DNA from 4 places in the Mesorhizobium sp. M0938 genome. Region 1 is predicted to be linked to each of the others. Evidence: predicted binding sites of a transcription regulator. Region 1 holds the regulator's gene; each other region holds the start of a gene.
The links. Region 1 encodes PhoB, which activates phosphate uptake and scavenging genes when phosphate is short. Its sites were predicted from a motif close to TGTCATNNANCTGTCAT; they were not measured.

Region 1 (4,507 bases):
CTGGCTCGATACGCTGAAGAGCGCCGGCCTGATCGAAAGCCGGTTCAACTCGATCTTCTTCTTCACCGGCGCAAGCCGCGAGCCGGAACTGGCCGGTGTCTGGGGCGCGGTCGTCGGTTCGTTCCTGACCATGATCGTGACGCTCGCCATCGCATTCCCGATCGGCGTTTCGGCGGCGATCTATCTTGAGGAATTTGCACCCAAGAACCGGCTGACGACGATCATCGAAGTGAATATCAACAATCTGGCGGCGGTGCCCTCGATCGTCTTCGGCCTGCTTGGACTTGCCGTATTCCTGAATTTCTTCGGCCTGCCGCGCTCGGCCCCGGTGGTCGGCGGCATGGTGCTGGCATTGATGACGCTGCCGATCATCATTATCGCCTCACGCGCTTCGCTGCGCGCCGTGCCACCGTCGATCCGCGAGGCCGCACTTGGCATCGGAGCGTCCAAGGTCCAGACCGTATTCCATCACGTCCTGCCGCTGGCGATGCCGGGCATCATGACCGGCACCATCCTCGGCATGGCGCATGCGCTGGGTGAAACCGCGCCGTTGCTGATGATCGGCATGGTCGCGTTCATCGTCGACATTCCCGGCGGCTTCACCGATCCCGCGACGATCCTGCCGGTGCAGATATTCATGTGGGCCGATTTCCCGGAAGCTGGATTCCAGCAGAAGACTTCGGCGGCGATTTTGATTTTGCTAGTGTTTTTGGTCATCATGAATGCCATCGCGGTGATACTGCGCAGGCGCTTCGAGCGGCGCTGGTAAGGAGTTAGAGGATATGAACATCATGACGGAAGCCAGCGTCGAACAGAAACTGAATAGCGGAACCAACGAACCTTCGATCAAGATGAAGGGCGAAAAGGTCTCTGTTCATTATGGCGAGAAGCGCGCTCTGTTCGACGTGGATCTCGATGTCCGCGAGAACCAGGTGACGGCGTTGATCGGCCCGTCGGGTTGCGGCAAGTCGACCTTTCTGCGTTGCCTGAACCGAATGAACGACACGATCGACATCGCGCGAGTAAGTGGCAAGATCACGCTCGACAACGAGGATGTCTACGACCCGAAAATCGACGTCGTCGAGCTGCGGGCTCGCGTCGGCATGGTGTTCCAGAAGCCGAACCCGTTTCCGAAGTCGATCTACGAAAACGTCGCCTACGGTCCGCGCATTCACGGTCTGGCCAGAAGCAAGGCGGAGCTGGACGGCATCGTCGAATCGAGCCTGAAGAAGGCCGGCCTGTTCAACGAGGTCAAGGATCGCCTGCTCGAATCGGGCACCGGCCTTTCCGGCGGACAGCAGCAGCGCCTGTGCATCGCGCGCGCCATCGCGGTGTCGCCGGAAGTGATCCTGATGGACGAGCCCTGCTCAGCGCTCGATCCGATCGCCACCGCCCGCGTCGAGGAGCTGATCGACGAGCTGCGTCAGAACTACACGATCGTCATCGTCACCCATTCGATGCAGCAGGCAGCGCGCGTGTCGCAGCGAACGGCGATGTTCCATCTCGGCTATCTGGTCGAGGAAGGCGCGACCGACAAAATGTTCACCAACCCCGACGACAAGCGCACCCAGGACTACATCACCGGCCGGTTCGGCTGAGCGGTCCGGCGGCGAATTCGAACACGAGGACAGCATCATGGGTGAACATACCGTCGCCTCCTTCGACGAGGAATTGGAACACATCGACAGGCTGATCCGTGACATGGACGAGCTTGCCGCCGCGATGGTAGCTGCGTCGATCCGCGCATTGCTCGCGTCGGACAATGCCATGGCGCAGCGCGTCGTCTCTGACGATGCCATCATGGATGCCCGGCAGCGCGAGCTCGACGACAGCGCGATCACACTGATCGCCAAGCGGCAGCCGATGGCGCAAGACCTGCGCGCCGTGGTTGGCGCAATCCGGATGGCCGGCGATCTGGAGCGCATCGGCGACCTGGCCAAGAACATAGCCAAGCGGGTCAGCGCAGTCGGACAGAGCGCCACGCCGCGTAATCTCTCGCACGGTATCGACGCAATGGCGGATCTCGTTCTCGAACAGCTCCGTGGCGTGGTCGAGCACTACGTGTCGCGAGACGCCAACGCGTTGAAGGAACTACGCGCCGCCGACGAGAAGGTCGATGTCAAATACACGGCGGTTTTTCGCGAGCTCCTGACCTACATGATGGAGGACCCTCGTAACATCACCGCCTGCACGCATCTTCTGTTCTGCGCCAAGAATCTCGAGCGTATTGGCGATCATGTAACCAACATCGCCGAAAACGCCTACTATGTCGTGACCGGGCAGCAGTTGCCGGCGGATCGCCCGAAGCTCGACGAAACGACGACGGCGCCGGCGACATGACGGGGGTGACCGATCGATGATCGCGCCGCGCATCATGGTGGTGGAGGATGAAGAGCCGCTGGGCGTCCTCCTCCGCTACAATCTGGAATCCGAAGGCTATCAGGTCGAGGTGGTGACACGCGGCGACGAGGCCGAAATCCGGCTGCAGGAAAACGTGCCCGATCTTCTGGTGCTCGACTGGATGGTGCCGGCAGTTTCCGGCATCGAGCTTTGCCGGCGTCTTCGGGTGCGTCCCGAAACCGAGCGGTTGCCGATCATCATGCTGACCGCGCGCGGCGAGGAGAGCGACCGGGTGCGCGGCCTCTCGACCGGGGCCGACGACTATCTGGTCAAGCCGTTCTCGACACCGGAATTCATGGCCCGAGTCAAGGCGCTGCTGCGCCGCGCCAAGCCGGAAGTGCTGTCCAGCGTGCTGAAGGTCGGCGACATCATGCTCGATCGCGAATCGCACAGGGTCTACCGCAAGAAGAGCGAGATCCGGCTCGGGCCGACCGAATTCCGGCTGCTCGAATTCATGATGCGGCACCCCGGTCGCGTCTTCTCGCGCAGCCAGTTGCTCGACAATGTCTGGGGCGAGACGATTTACATCGATGAACGCACGGTGGACGTCCATGTCGGGCGGCTGCGCAAGGCGGTCAACAATGGTCGCATGCCCGATGTCATCCGTACCATCCGCGGCGCGGGCTATGCGATCAGGGAAGACTAGGCTGATACTCCAGGTGATGCCGGCCCGCGAATGGCGATTTCCTGCGTTTCCGGTACGTACTTAAACGTTACGCTCCGTTCCGGTTCTCGGAAGCCACCGGTTTGGTTGTTTCGCGCCCGTCTTCGACTCCGGCGTGGCCTGACCTGAATCTCAACACATCCAAGTCGCAATCCGCCTTTGTTCCTTGCCTTTCGAACTCAGGCCACGTCCTTCCTGATCGTGCCGGACTTTCCTTGCGCGCCCGGCGCGAAAATCTCCTGGTCGACGAAATTCAGCGCCTGCATGGCGCAGCCTTCGCGGATCAGCGGCAATTCGTTCGGCTCGGTGTCGAAGGAAATCGAACCCGAATGCTGGCCGCCGGCGGTCTGGGCGATGGCTTCGCGCAGGGCAGGCTCGATCAGGTCGAAAGCGGCAGCGCTGGCGCCGACCATGGCGACCGGCGCCGGATCGATCAGCGCGAACAGGCTGCCTAGGCCGAAGCCGAGCGCTTCGCCGGCCTTGCGGTAGGCTTCGCGCTCCGGTCCGTCCGTCTCGCGCGCCCGGGCCGCCAGTGCCCGCATGTCGGCATCGCTGACATCGGCAACCGGTTCGGCATTCTCGCTCAATTGCCTTGCATTGCGCCAGATGGCGTAGTTGCCGGCATAGGCTTCGACGCAGCCGCGCCGTCCGCAACGGCAAAGCGCGCCGCCCGGCCGATGGATCATGTGGCCGAATTCGCCGCCTGAGGAATGGGTGCCGGTGAACAGTTCGCCCTTCAGCACCAGCCCCATACCGATGCCGTGTGAGAGGAGAATAGCGATGAAATCGTTGCGGTAGCGATCCGGGTCGCGCCAGCGCAGCGCCACGGCCATCATGTTGCAGTCGTTTTCCATGATGGCCGGGATGCCGAATTCGCGTTCAAGAATGTCGGCGAAAGCGATGTTCGTTTGCGGCGTGATCGGCGACCACAACATGGCGCGCGCATGGGAATCCGTAATACCCTGGATCGCCAGTGCGATGCGGGCGACGCTTTGGACGTCGAGGTCGGGATCTTCGAGCCGTCGCCGGACGATGGCGACACATTCGCCGATCAGCTCGTCGCGCGACATGGTCAGCGTGTCCAGCCGGCGCTGTTCCTCGGCGACGACTTGTCCGGCATAATCGATGACGGCGACCGACAGGAAATTCAGCGACAACACGACGGCCAACACCGCTGCCGCTTCCGGATTGAGGCCGAGGCCGACCTGCGGCCGGCCGCGTTTCAGCGAAACGGCCTCGCTCGCCCTGCTCTCGGTCAGGATGCTTTCCTGGATCAGGTCTGAACAGATCGCCGATATGGTCGAATGGCTGAGGCCGGTGGTTGCCGCGATCTCGGTCCGCGATGGTTGGCCGGCCCGGCGTACGGCCGAAATCACCATCGCCCGGTTGCGGCGGCGCAAATCGTCATGACGGATTCCAACCGACATTCTGCTGCTTCCTCCC
Region 2 (4,507 bases), on a different contig from region 1:
GGAGACGAAGAACAGCGGGATGGTGATGCACACGCCGATGATGTTGAACGAGATGTGCGCGTAAGCGGTCCGCTTGGCATTTTTCGAAAGATTGAGCGAAGCCATCCACGAGGTGATCGTGGTGCCGAGGTCCGCGCCAAGCGAGAAGGCGACGGCCGTGGTCCAGTCGAGAATGCCGGCGGCGCCAAGACCCATCACAATGCCGATCGTCGCCGAGGACGAATGGATCATGGCGGTCACGCCGGCGGCGATGAACACGCATTTGAGAAGGTTGATATAGGAGTCGGCCGTGAGGCTTTGCAGCAGGGCCATGACTTCGGGCAGATTGCGAAGCGGGCGCAGGCCGCCGGTCATCAGGTTGAGGCCGTAGAAGATCAGCGCGAAGCCCATGCCGGCGAGCGCTATGTTCTTGACCTTTTCACTTTTGGCGAAGCAGTAGATCAGCGAGAACACCCCGGCCAGAATCAATCCGAGCGGACCGAGCGGCAGGGCGATCAGCCCGTTGCCGAGCGTGGTGCCGATATTGGCGCCCATGATCACGCTGATCGCCGGTCGAAGCGCGATCACGCCGGCGTTGACCAGGCCGACGACCATGACGCTCATCGCCGTCGACGACTGGATGACGCCGGTGATCAGTGTTCCTGCCAGCACGCCCTTGATCGGCGTTCCAGCGGCCTTGGCGAGAAAGGCTCGCATCCGGTTGACCGAAAGCGCCTGGATGCCGTTCGCCATGAAGTCCAGGCCAAGCATGAAGATGCCCAACCCGCCGATCACCGGCACGAGGATGTCCTTGAAGATGTCTATGTCCATGTGACGCAGTCCCCAACAAGCCGTTACCACGGCGCGATATGACGTTAAGTTCAGATGCTGCGCGAGGCAGCCTGGCTCTTCCGCTCAGTTTCCGACGGGTGCTTGCCTTGCCCAGTATTGTTCGACCTGGTCGACGAGCGCCTTCGGCAGCGGCACATAGCCGAGCGCGGTGGCGTCGCCGGCGCCTTGCGCGAAGGCGAGCCGGAAAAGGTCGTGCACCCGGCGATAGCGATGTTCCGAACGGCCCGAGACCTGAACGACGGCGAACACCGCTGTGCTGATCGGATAGGCGGCATCTCCGTCCCGATCGGTCAGTGAGGCGAAGAAATCGGTCGTTTTCGCCCAGTCGACGGACGTCGCCGCAGCCTGAACGCCATCCGGCTCGGGCTTGACGAATTTGCCGGATTTGTTCTCGATCAGCGCGTAGGAAAGGCTCGCGCGCTGGGCCTGACCGGATTCGGCATAGGCGATCGCGCCCTTCGTGTCATGCACGGCTCGAATGAGGTTTTGAGTGCCTTCCGCATCGGTGCCGAGCGGCCACGAGATCAGCGTATCGGCGCCGTATTTGGCCTTCCACTCCTCGCTGACCGCCGACAGATACTCCGTGAAGACAAAGGTCGAGCCGGAACCATCCTTGCGATGGAGCACGCTGATCCTGAGATCGGGCAGCGTCAGATCCGGATTCGCCGCCTTGATCGCGGGATCGGACCATGACTGGATCTTGCCGAGATAGATGTCGGCCAGAAGCGGCCCCGTCAGGCGAAGGCTTCCCGGGCCAATGCCGTCGAGATTGACGACGACGGCGATGGCGCCCATCACGATCGGAAACTGCTGGCGGCCGGTTTTCCTGAGCTCGGCGGCGTTGATCGGTGCATCCGTCGCCGCAAAGTCCATATCCGGCTGATCGAGACGCAGGACGCCGGCGAGCGAGCCGACGATTTCATAGTCGACCTTCCAATCGGGCGAAACATAGTCGCCGCCATCGGCGCGGGCGCTCTCGTAGGCGGCTGCCCATTTGCCGATGATCGGGGCGGCCAGCGTCGATCCGGCGCCGCGAATAGGCTCAGCCTGTGCAGCGGCGCCGATCGTCAAGGCAACGGCAAGCGCGATGGCGCCACTTCCGGTTATTTTCGCCCATTTGCGCCGTAGTGACAAAAAGCTTGCTGAAAACATCTGGCGACCCCCCAACTATACTGCGCAAACAACTGGCTAATTCTCAGTCCTGGCAGATATCAACAGTCGTCCGCCCAGCGAATGAACGCCGGTCGAGAAACAACATCGCCATCGTATGAACCTTGGTTAACGATTGGATGACAGAGATCTTGGTGGGCGAAACTTTTTATTCGGATTTCCGCGATCGCCGCGATTGCCTGAATTGTTCAGCAAGCCCCAGCGCGATCGGCCAGCTCGGCGACCTTGCCAAGGGCAAGGCACGCCATCGCGCCGCCAAAGACGGGCAAAGTTTCAGGACTGAGCTGGCCCCGTCGCCTCTACGCAGCCATTCGAAGTTTAAGACAAACCTTACTTCGCGTCGTGGAAGATGATGCCGACAGTGTGGCGCGTGCCGGAGCGAAGCCGGCTGACGCCGTGCCTCAGATTGACCCGGTAACTACCCTTGCTGCCTTGCACCGGGCGATTGTGGACCGCGAAGGCGACCGCGTCGCCCTGGCGCAGCGGCACCACCTCGGCGCGGCTCTGCATGCGCGGGCGCTGTTCGGTCAGCACGAACTCGCCGCCGGTGAAATCCTTGCCAGGTTCGGACAGCAGGATCGCCACCTGCAGCGGGAAGGCAAGATCGCCGTAGAGATCCTGATGCAGGCAGTTGAAGTCGCCGGGACCATATTGCAGCAGCAGCGGCGTCGGCCGCTTCTGCCCCTGCTCGTGGCATTGCTCGAGGAATGCGGCGTGTTCGTCCGGGTAGCGCTGGGCGATGCCCATGCGCTCGTTCCAGTCGTTGGCGACCGCGGCAAGGCGCGGATAGAGCGCGGTGCGCAAGCCGCCGATCAGCTCGGGCAAGGGATAGCGGAAATAGCGGTACTCGCCCTTGCCGAAGCCGTGCCGCGCCATATGGACATGGCTGCGGAAATGGCTTTCGTCAGGATAAAGCCCTGCGATCTCCCGGCACTCGTCCGGTGTCAGCAGCTTTTCCATCACCGCGCAGCCATAGCCGCTCATCTCCTCGGCCAATACCTGCCAATCATATCCAGCGACGCGCGTCTCCGCCGATCGGACCGCTGCCTTCGAACCTATCGAATGAATGGTCATGGCTTTGCCTCCTGTGGCTTCGTCCCGACATCAGATGGGTGAAACGGCGCGAGCAAACCACCCGTTTCATGCCAACGGGCCGCGCATGGTGGGGTGTGTTGCGTCTCACAATCTCAAGCACCGGTGGCGCCGTTTTCGGGCGCTGGCCTGACCGCTCCGTCCCCCAAAGTGGCGAGGTGGAGGGCGGCGCCGAGCATGATCGTCGCCCCCAGCATGCCAACGAACGATGTCCGCTCGCCCAGGAAAAGTGCCGCGCCCAGGGCGCCGAACACGCTTTCGGCGCTGACGATTACCGCCGCGTGGCTGGCCGAGGTGAAACGCTGGGCAATCGCCTGGATGCCGAAGCAGACGGCTGTAGAGAATACGCCCAGCACAAGCAGCTGCGGCCAGGCATCGAACGCATTGGCAGGCGACAGATTGCCATGGAAGAAGCCGAGCGGCAGGCTGATCACCGCCGCGCCAAGGAACTGCGCCGCCATGGCGGTGAACGGGCGTCCATAGGTCTGCGCATGACGACCGAGCTAGACCATCCAGAGCGCGTAGCAGCCCGCCGACAGCATGACCGCCACATCGCCCTGGTTGAAGCTGGCGATGCCGCCGGACAAGAGCAGCGCGCCGACCAACGTCAGGCCGGCGGCGAGTCCGACAGCCGCTGTCAGCCGCTCGCCGATCAGCAGCCACGCCGCGAAGGGCGTCATCACAGTCGCCGTGCTGACCAGAAAGCTGGCATTCGTCACCGACGTGCCGAGATAGCCGATCTGCTGCAGGACGATCGCGATTGCAAACAGCACGCTGACCCTTGCCAAGCTCGCGCGATAGAGACCGCCCGGCGGTCGCCGGGCTTCGGTGGCGATCAGCGGCAGCACCAGGATCCAGCCGATCAGGCAGCGCATGCCGACCGCGCTCATCGGGTCGAGATAGTCCAGAATGGTCTTCTGCGGAACATTGCCGAGGCCCCACAGTGCCGCAGCGACCAGCAGAAGAAGATTGGCGTGCAGCTTCGACATCGTTTCCCCTCGCTTTGACGCGGGGAAGGTGGCCGAAGCCAGCTTACGGATCGCCTACGCTGAAAAATGACCGCCGGCACAAGGCCTCTTTGCTTCGCTCCCGAGCGCAAACCCTGCCTTGACAGTAACATTGAGGTTTCATATTTTGTTTTCGTGAAACGCATTTGCGCATAGTCTCACAAGAAGAGCCTTGGAAAGATGAGCATGGCGTTGCGGGCAGTCCCAAGATTTCTCGACGAATTGAGCACCCTTGGTGGCCTCAGGGGGACCGATATTGCAAACATCACTGAGGTGTCGAAAGCCACGGTTTCCCGGTGGAAGGCCGGAGACATCAAGCCGCAGCCGCGAAGCGAGCTTATCCTGTCGGACCTGCATTACATCGTCGGCCGCCTGCAGGAATTCTACGAGGCAAGCGAAATCAGGAC
Region 3 (4,507 bases), on a different contig from region 1:
GAAACGAAGCAGGAAATAGCTCATGAAGTTGGGCAGAACCTGAGGCACGATGCCGAACCACACCCGTTCGACCCAGTTGGCGCCGACGGCGCGCAAACCTTCTTCAGGCTTCATGTCGGCATTTTCGACGACTTCGAAGAACATTTTTCCGAGCGCGCCGACGGTATGGATGCTCACGGCAATGATCGCAGGGATGGGTCCCAGCGAGAAAATCGCCAGGAAAAAGCCGGCAATGACAATTTCCGGAAAGGCGCGGACAATCTCAAGGAAGCGGCGCGTGGCGAACCGGAGCCAACGACTGGCCGTGATATTGCCTGCGGCGAAGAAGCAGAGCAGGAAGCCGAATGTCGCGCCCACCAGCGTCGAAAACAGCGCGATGTTCAGCGTCTCGATCATCCGGTGGAAATACTCCGGAATGTAGATGCTTTGGGTCAGATAGACCCGGCCTTCTGGATAGTCGAACTTGAGGCTGCCATCGTCGTAAGGGGATGGCAGGTCGAATAGAGCGCGCACCGGGTCGAACCAGTCGCGCGGCTTCAACTCGCCGAAAAAGTCGGCGACGTGGGGAAGGCGGTCGAAGAACTTTCCGGCGTTGGTCTCGTTAGCGAACCAGAGCGAGCCAGAGAGTGCAAGGAGCAGGAAAACCAGGCCCCCGATCGTGTAAAGGCGCCGGCGGGCGGCGAGGTCGCGCCAGTGCCGTTCGACAGTGGCCCCCTCCGGTGAAAGCGCAGGCGCTCGGTATACGTCGGTCGCACTCATCGATAGATCCCCGGCCCTGATGCGGCAACGCCGCCGGTGCACATGGCCCCGGCGGCGTTGTGGCAGTTTGCTTTACGAGCCGATCTTCGCCTTACGCGCGTCGATGATTGGCTGATAGAACGCTGGGGTGACCGGTGAGTAGCCCTTGTAATCGCCGCCTTGGATCGCCGAGAAACAGGCCGGATCGGTTTCCGGAAGCTTGGTCAGGAAATCGGTGATCTTCTGCTTGGCGCCGGCGTCGATCGACGTCCGCAATACCAGCGGGCCGTTCGGGATCATCGGCGACTGCCACAATTCGACGAGGTCGTCCATCTTGAGCACGCCCTTGTCGACCATCTTGCGCAGATTGCCCGAGCTGTAGCCGTCCTTGAAGTCGCCGACGCCGGAAGCCCAGGTGGTGCCGGCATCGAAGGTGCCCTTCAGGACTTCGAGGACAAGCTGTTCATGGCCGCCACCAAAGCCGGTCGACGCGAAGTAGCTCTTCACATCCATGCCGATGTCCTTGGGCAGTGAAGTGACCGGGATCAGGTAACCCGAAGTCGAATCGGGATCGGCGAATCCGAGTTTCTTGCCCTTCATGTCGGCGAGCGTCTTGATGCCGGAATCGGCACGGGCGACCATGACCGAATGATAGCCGGTCGAACCGTCGGTCTGGACCGTCGTCAGGATCGGTTCAACCGCGTCCTTGTTTTCGAGATAGATCTTGGCATAGGCGGAAGCGCCGAGCTCGGCATAGTCAAGCGTGCCGCCGAGCAGGCCCTGGATGACGCCGTCGTAGTCGGCGGCCGGGAAGAGCGAGACTTTCTCGACGCCCAGCACTTCCTTGATGTGGTCGGCGAAGCACTGGTAGTTGCGCAGACGGTCGGCCTCGTTCTCGCCGCCGAGAATGCCGACGCGGAATTCCTTCAGGTCCTGTGCCTGAACCGCGCCCATCGCCATGGCGATGATGGAAACAGCACCGAAAAGCATCTTTCTAAACATGTCGGGTCTCTCCTGTTGGTTCCGGCATCGCGCCGGTAGCGTTCGAATTTTGACGGCGCCTTTGACGCGGGCTGGCGATCCAGGCGCTCTTTTGCTGCCCATGGTTTCCCGGATACCGGTATCCAATTGTCGGGATCATGGAACTAGTAGCCGGGAAAAGCGGGCTCGAGCGGTCCGGCGGATGCGGCGATTTTTTGCTTGATGGTCACGCTGGTCGAGGTGATGGCCTCGGAGATCTCGCCGCCATTGCTGTCGGCGCCATAGACCATGCGCACAGCCTCGCGGTTGAGGTCTTCGGGCGGGCCGTCGAACACGACCTTGCCGGCGGCCATGCCGATGATCCGGTTGCAATAGGTGCGCGCGGTGTCCAGCGTGTGCAGATTGGTGACGACGGTGATGCCCTCGCGCAGATTGATGTCCTGCAGCGAATCCATCACCACCTTGGCATTGAGCGGGTCGAGCGAGGCGATCGGCTCGTCGGCGAGGATGACCTTCGGCTGCTGCATCATGGCGCGGGCAATCGCAACGCGCTGCTGCTGGCCGCCGGACAAGGTGCCTGCCGGCTGCAGCGCCGTGCGGGCAATGTCGAGACGCTCGAGCGCCGCAATCGCCTCGGCCCGTTCTTCGCGAGAGAAGACACCGAGCAGATTGACAAGGGTCGAGCGGTGATTGAGCCGGCCGAGCAGCACGTTGGTCAGCACGTCGAGACGCGGCACCAGGTTGAACTGCTGGAAGATCATGGCGCAATCGCGCTGCCAGCGCCTGAGCAGCGAGCCGCGCAGGCTGGAGACTTCGGCGCCGTCAAAGAAAATCGACCCTTGGCTGGGATCGATGAGGCGGTTGATCATGCGCAAAAGGGTCGACTTGCCGGCACCGGAACGGCCGATGATGCCGACCATCTGGCCGTGCGGGATCGAGATATCGACATCGCTGACGGCGGTGTTCTTGCCAAACCGGCGGGTGACGCCGCGGATTTCCAGCGTGGCTGTGGTTGCTGACATAGGCTAGTTCCAGTCCGGTCGCAGTGAAGGTCTGTTAACCTTCGCTAGCGCAACGCCATGAACCTGCGGTGTCGGATTGATGTCAGTTTTGTTACTGCCCACAGGCGCGTCGAGTAGGAAGGCGAGTCCACCCAAATCGCTGCCGCCTGGACAGCCTGCATGGGATCAGCCGAGAACCAGCAGCTCCTCGAAATGCTTCATGTCCTTGAAGCGGCAAAATGCCGGAGGCCGCAGCTCGATCACCGGAGCCTGACGGGCGAGCAGCGAGAGGCAGTCATCGAATAGCTGTTGCCATTGTGATGCCCTTTCGTCGTCGAGACGACGGATCAGATAGGCGAAAGTTATGTGAAACGTGTAGCCGTCGTGATCCGGATGGCGGTATCCGAACGGCACCGACAGGGCTTCGCGCCACGCGCGCATGATGCGCTCGTCCTCGTCGGAGGCGCCGGCAACGGTCAGGCCGGTCGGCACGATTTCGACAACCCTGACTTTGAACGCGCCATGGTCCTCGACGGCCTTCAGGCGCTCAAGATAGAGCCGGGTCATGTCATCGATGCTGGTATCGAGAGGCACATCCTCAGGCCAGTAGGGAAGACGGCGGCGATATTCGATGATGCCCTGGAACAGCGTCATATGCAGGCTGGAGATCGGCGTGAAGGCCAGCCGGTCGGCATCGGGCATGGCGCGCATCCGTTCCCGCACTTCGATGACCGCCGCTTCGGAAGCTGAACCACTGTCGAGATGGCAGACGACCGTGTTGCCGGGCTCGATGAGAAAATTGCCTGACGTGTCGTAGCGCGTGCCGAGATGCACGGGAGGGTTCGGGTTCGAGCCGGCGAAGAATCCGGCGAGCGATGGTTTGATGGATTGAAGCATGGCGATCTCCATGGGAAGACCGTCTCCTGTCCGAGTCATGTGTCAGGGATGTGAAACGGCGGGTCGCCCTCCGTCAGCCGTATTTTTCCAGAAAGGCTTCCGCCGAAAGCGCGCGAAAATCCTCAAGTGCGGCGCGCAGGCGGACATGGTCCCAATTCCACCAGGCAAGTGCCTGATAGCGTTCCGCCGTGCGGCGGTCGAAGCGTTCGCGGATCGGTTTCGCCGGCACGCCGCCGACGATGGTGTAGGGCGCGACGTCCTTCGATACCACGGCGCCGGCGCCGACCGCCGCGCCATCGCCGACGGTGACTCCGGGCAGGATGGTCGAGCCGTGGCCGAGCCAGGTGTCGTGGCCGATGTTGACGTGCTTGGCGCGGCGCTGGGCGAAGAATTCGCTCTCGTGTTCGGCGTCGTCCCAATAGTCCGAGGCGCGATAAGTGAAATGGTGCAGCGTCGGCCGCCAGGTCGGGTGATTGGTGGCATTGATGCGGACGCTGGCGGCGATGTTGGCGAATTTGCCGACCGTCGCGCACCAGACACCGCAGTCCTGCATCATGTAGGAATAGTCGCCAATTGTGCTCTCCGAAACCCGGCAGCGGTCGGCGATCTCGGTCCAGCGGCCAAGCGTCGAGTTCTCGACTTCCGCCGTGTCATGGACGAGCGGCGCTTCCGACAGCTTTCTTGTCATGCAGCGATTTTCCCGGCGGCAAAGGCGGTCACGTCGATGACACGGTCGGCGACCGCCTCGCGCACGTCGTGGTCGTGGAAAATCCCAAGCAGCGCGACGCCGGCCGCCTTCTTGGCCGCGATCAGCGCAATCACCACATCGCGGTTCCTGGCATCGAGCGAGGCGGTCGGCTCGTCTAGCAGGAGGATCGGGTGCTCGGTGA
Region 4 (4,507 bases), on a different contig from region 1:
CTCGTAGTGGTGCATGACTGCCAGCGGATAGTTGGTCATTTCCATGTGCAGCCGGGCGAGGTTTCGCCAGGTGCCGCCGACCGCGTAGAATGGCCTGCCCCGCCCGCCGCCCAGGAGCTTTGCTTTCGCGAGTTCGTCGCGCGCTATCTTTCCCGCCTGGGCCAGTGAGCTCTTCGCCATGTCCTGCAGCCGCAGGCCGCCCAGCGGCAGCGTGATGCCGTCGCCGATCGTCTCGCCGTCGACGTCGACCAGTTCGAGGCTGCCGCCGCCGAGGTCGCCGGCGATGCCGTAGGCCGGATGGAAGCCGGAAATGACGCCAAGCGCGGAATAATGAGCTTCCTGGCGTCCGCTCAGCACCTGGACCTCGGTCTTGAGCACATCTTCGGCGCGGTGGATGAAATCGGGGCCGTTGATCGCCTCGCGGGCGGCGGCGGTCGCCAGCACATACATATGCTCGGCGCCGGCCTGCTCGGACAGCGCGCGGAAACGGCGAAACTCGTCCATCGAGCGGGTCACCGCCTCGGGGTCGAGCTTTCCGGTCGAAACGATGCCGCGACCCAGGCCAGCCAGCATCTTTTCGTTGAACAGCGTGGTCGGCGAGCGCGACAACCCTTCATAGACGACAAGACGGATCGAGTTCGACCCGATATCGATGATGGACAGCGGTCGGCGGTCCTGAAGCCGGCCCTGGGACGCTGAAATCATCAGCCGGACGCTGCGCCGTTTTTCTTGCGGCGCTTGAACTGCGCGATACGCTTGGGCGCATGCGATTTCAGCGCATCGCCCCGTCCGGAAAGGCTCGGATTGGTCATGAAGTATTCCTGCGCGTTGAACGGTTCCTCGCCCTCCTCAAGCACGGCGCGCCGGGAGGTTCCGTCAGCCAATACGTCGAAACTTTGCTGGTTGTCCATGATGTTGCCCAGCATGATCTGGCCGAGAACCTGTTCATGCACAGTTGGATTGGTGATCGGCACCATGGTCTCGACGCGGCGATCGAGATTGCGCGGCATCAAATCGGCCGACGAGATGTAGACGACCGCCCCGTCCGACGGCAGTCCATGGCCGTTGCCGAAACAGTAGATGCGGCTGTGTTCGAGGAAGCGGCCGACGATCGACTTGACCCTTATGTTCTCCGACAGACCCGGCACCTGAGGCCTCAGGCAGCAGATGCCGCGCACGACGAGATCGATCTCGACGCCGGCGCGGCTGGCGTCATAGAGCGCGTCGATGATGATCGGGTCGACCAGTGAATTCATCTTCATCCAGATGCGGGCCGGCCTGCCCTCCAGCGCATGGGCGATCTCGTCCGAAATGTGCTTGAGGATGCGCTTGCGCAGCGTGAAGGGCGAGATGGCCAGCCGCATCTCCTCGGCCGGCTCGGCGTAGCCGGTGATGAAGTTGAACAGCTGGGCGACATCGCGGGCGATCGTCGGATCGGTGGTGAAGAACGACAGGTCGGTGTAGATGCGCGCGGTGACCGGGTGGTAATTGCCGGTGCCGAGATGCACGTAGTTGCGCAGCTTGCCGTCCTCGCGCCGCACCACCAGCGACATTTTCGCATGGGTCTTCAGTTCGAGGAAGCCGAACACGACCTGAACGCCGGCGCGCTCGAGGTCGCGCGCCCAGCGGATGTTGGCTTCCTCATCGAAACGCGCCTTGAGCTCGACCAGCGCCGTAACCGATTTGCCAGCCTCTGCGGCGTCGACCAAAGCGCGCACGATCGGGCTGTCGTTCGAGGTGCGATAGAGCGTCTGCTTGATCGCCACCACTTCCGGATCGGCCATCGCCTGGCGCAGGAACTGCACCACCACGTCGAAAGATTCGTAGGGGTGATGGACGATAATGTCCTTCTCGCGAATGGCGGCGAAACAGTCACCGCCGTGCTCGCGGATACGTTCGGGAAAGCGCGGATTATAGGGCCTGAATTTGAGATCGTCGCGGGCGATGGCGACGATCTCTGAAATCTGGCTGAGTGCCAGCGGACCGGTAAGCACGCTGATGCGGCTCGAAGAAACGCCAAGTTCGCCGGCGACGAAGTCGCGCAGTTCGGCCGGCATCAGCTTGTCGAATTCGATGCGGATGACCGAGCCGCGGCGGCGGCGCTTCAGCGCCGTCTCGAACAGGCGCACGAGATCCTCGGACTCCTCCTCGACCTCGATGTCACTGTCGCGGATGATGCGGAACGTGCCGGAGCCCTTGACTTCATAACCGGGGAAAAGCTTGCCGATATAGAGGCCGACCGCCTCTTCCAGCGGAATGAAGCGGATATGGTGCTTGCGGTCGGGCAAGCGGATGAAGCGCTTCAGCGCCACCGGCAGACGCAACAGCGCACTCATCTCCTCGCCATTTCTGCGATGGCGCAGCTGCAGGGCCATCGAGAAGCCGAGATTGGGAATGAACGGGAACGGATGCGCCGGATCGATCGATAGCGGCGTCAGCACCGGAAACACCTGCTCCTGGAAATGATCCTCGAGCCAGGTCTTCTCATCCTTGGTCAGCGCATCGCGGCTGATGCTCTCGATGCCTTCCTTGTCAAGCAGCAGCATCAGCGCGGAAAGGCTTTTCTGCTGATCTTCCTGCAGACGCTCGACCTCGCGCAGCAACTGTTCCAGCTGCTGTTCGGGGGTGCGGCCGTCCGGGCTCTTCAGCGTGATGCCTTCGCGGACCTGGCCGGCGAGACCGGCGACGCGGACCATGAAGAACTCGTCGAGATTGGCGGCCGAAATCGACAGGAAGCGGACACGCTCGAGCAGCGGATGATTGGCGTTCAGCGATTCCTCGAGGACGCGGCGGTTGAATTGCAGCCAGGAAAACTCGCGGTTGACGAAGCGGTCCGGGTTGCCGCCCTCTGGGCTCGCCACCTCCACGGTGGTGAATTCGCTCTGCACCGGCTTTAGTTCGTTCATGGTTCCTGCTCGTTTCGCACCCGCTGGCCACAGCGTCGCGCGTCTTTCCTGACGCGCAAAGGACGTTCTACCGCTCTTAAGCCAGGCATGATCCCAGCGAAACCGGATTCGATTTTCGGGGCCATGCCTTAATCGGCTTAGCTTATCCTGTGACAGGCTTTTACGACAGTTTGATTTCATCGATCTTGCAAAGAGACCGGTTATGATCCAGATGCAATCCAGGCTACAGCGCGGTGCGTTCTTGGACGCGCAAGTGCCGCCGTGGAATTTTGATTTTACGCATGATCCGGGTCATGCGGCAGATGTAGGAGACGACGATGGCAGGCGGTTCCATTCCCCATTTCCAGAACGATGCGGGCTATGCTGCGATCGACATCGGCGTCAAGGAATTCATGTGCACCGGCGCAAACCCGCCTTTCGACCATCCGCATGTGTTTCTCGACATGGGCGACGACAATGAAAAAGTCTGTCCCTATTGCTCGACGCTTTTTCGCTATTCGCCAAAGCTGACGGCAACGGAAACGCAGCCTGCGGGATGTCTCTATATCGATCAGGCCGCCTGACGCGCGCGCCATCCCCATGGACGACACGCGGTCCCGGCAGGTCGTCATCGCCGGAGCCGGCGTTGCCGGACTGACTGCAGCGCTGGCATTTTCCGAGCGCGGCTATCTGGTGCGGCTGTTCGAACAGGCGCCGCGCCTCGAAGCGGCCGGCGCCGGCATCCAGCTCTCGCCCAACGCGACGCGCATCCTTCGCCAGTTCGGCGTGCTCGAGCGGCTGCGGCCGGCGGCGGTGCGGCCGGAGGCGGTCGTGCTCAAGGACGCCGCCACGCTGCGCGAACTGGCGCGGGTGCCGCTTGGCGAAGCAGCCGAAAGGCGCTGGCAGACACCCTATCTCGTCGCCCACCGGGCTGATCTGCAAGACGCGCTGATGGCGCGCCTTGCCGAGCAGCCTGATATCAGCCTCGTCACCGGCGCGCGTGTCGGCGGCATTGCCGCGGGACCGCGCCATACCACGGCAACAGTCGAGATTGCCGGCAAGACCGTCGAAGCCGACGGCTTTCTGCTGATCGGCGCCGATGGCGTCTGGTCGGCGGTCCGCACTTTTGGCGGGTTTGCGGCCAGAAGCCGGTTTTCGGGCGAGCTTGCCTGGCGCGCTACGATCAGCGCAGACAGTGCCGCGGGCGAAGCTTTTGCGGCGTTCGGCGCCGCCGATTGCGTGACCACCTTCCTGCATCCCGGCTTCCACCTCGTCGCCTATCCGGTCAGCAACGGTGCGGCGTTCAACCTGGCTGCCTTCACCAGGGGCGAGATCATCACTGAGGGCTGGTCAGGTCGCGCCGATCCCGAAATCCTCGCCGGCGCCATGCGTGGCACGGCGGCAGCACTGGCCCGGCTTGTCGAGGATGCCGGCCCGTGGACCGCATGGCCGATCCATACGGTCGACCAGGCCCAGCCATGGACGACGCCCGCCGGCATCGCGCTGATCGGCGATGCAGCGCATGCGATGACGCCCTTTGCGGCGCAGGGCGCGGCGATGGCGATCGAGGATGCCGCAACCCTTGCCGGCTTTGTCGCCGCCTCGCCCGCCGATCCCTGGGG

Region 2: a site for PhoB is predicted at 2,110-2,126, ahead of pstS (phosphate ABC transporter substrate-binding protein PstS). Genes of this name have one in related genera too.
Region 3: a site for PhoB is predicted at 2,810-2,826, ahead of phnC (phosphonate ABC transporter ATP-binding protein). Genes of this name have one in related genera too.
Region 4: a site for PhoB is predicted at 3,069-3,085, ahead of NKH73_RS14445 (RNA degradosome polyphosphate kinase). Genes of this name have one in related genera too.

What each region holds. Positions count from the first base shown of each region.
Region 1 is NZ_JAMYNS010000002.1:56,203-60,709, reverse strand. Features, by position in the region: gene pstA (phosphate ABC transporter permease PstA) at 1-769, shown strand, start outside; gene pstB (phosphate ABC transporter ATP-binding protein PstB) at 783-1,598, shown strand; gene phoU (phosphate signaling complex protein PhoU) at 1,636-2,340, shown strand; gene phoB (phosphate regulon transcriptional regulator PhoB) at 2,357-3,046, shown strand; gene NKH73_RS02910 (ROK family protein) at 3,244-4,491, opposite strand.
Region 2 is NZ_JAMYNS010000022.1:44,948-49,454, reverse strand. Features, by position in the region: gene NKH73_RS28460 (Na/Pi cotransporter family protein) at 1-810, opposite strand, end outside; gene pstS (phosphate ABC transporter substrate-binding protein PstS) at 895-1,983, opposite strand; gene NKH73_RS28450 (2OG-Fe(II) oxygenase) at 2,332-3,075, opposite strand; partial or broken gene NKH73_RS28445 (EamA family transporter) at 3,189-3,581, opposite strand; gene NKH73_RS28440 (EamA family transporter) at 3,597-4,082, opposite strand; gene NKH73_RS28435 (hypothetical protein) at 4,287-4,507, shown strand, end outside.
Region 3 is NZ_JAMYNS010000011.1:182,276-186,782, reverse strand. Features, by position in the region: gene phnE (phosphonate ABC transporter, permease protein PhnE) at 1-759, opposite strand, end outside; gene phnD (phosphonate ABC transporter substrate-binding protein) at 832-1,740, opposite strand; gene phnC (phosphonate ABC transporter ATP-binding protein) at 1,884-2,741, opposite strand; gene NKH73_RS20800 (DUF1868 domain-containing protein) at 2,907-3,617, opposite strand; gene NKH73_RS20795 (DapH/DapD/GlmU-related protein) at 3,691-4,305, opposite strand; gene phnL (phosphonate C-P lyase system protein PhnL) at 4,302-4,507, opposite strand, start outside.
Region 4 is NZ_JAMYNS010000007.1:79,216-83,722, reverse strand. Features, by position in the region: gene ppx (exopolyphosphatase) at 1-705, opposite strand, end outside; gene NKH73_RS14445 (RNA degradosome polyphosphate kinase) at 705-2,906, opposite strand; gene NKH73_RS14440 (zinc-finger domain-containing protein) at 3,224-3,469, shown strand; gene NKH73_RS14435 (FAD-dependent monooxygenase) at 3,486-4,507, shown strand, end outside.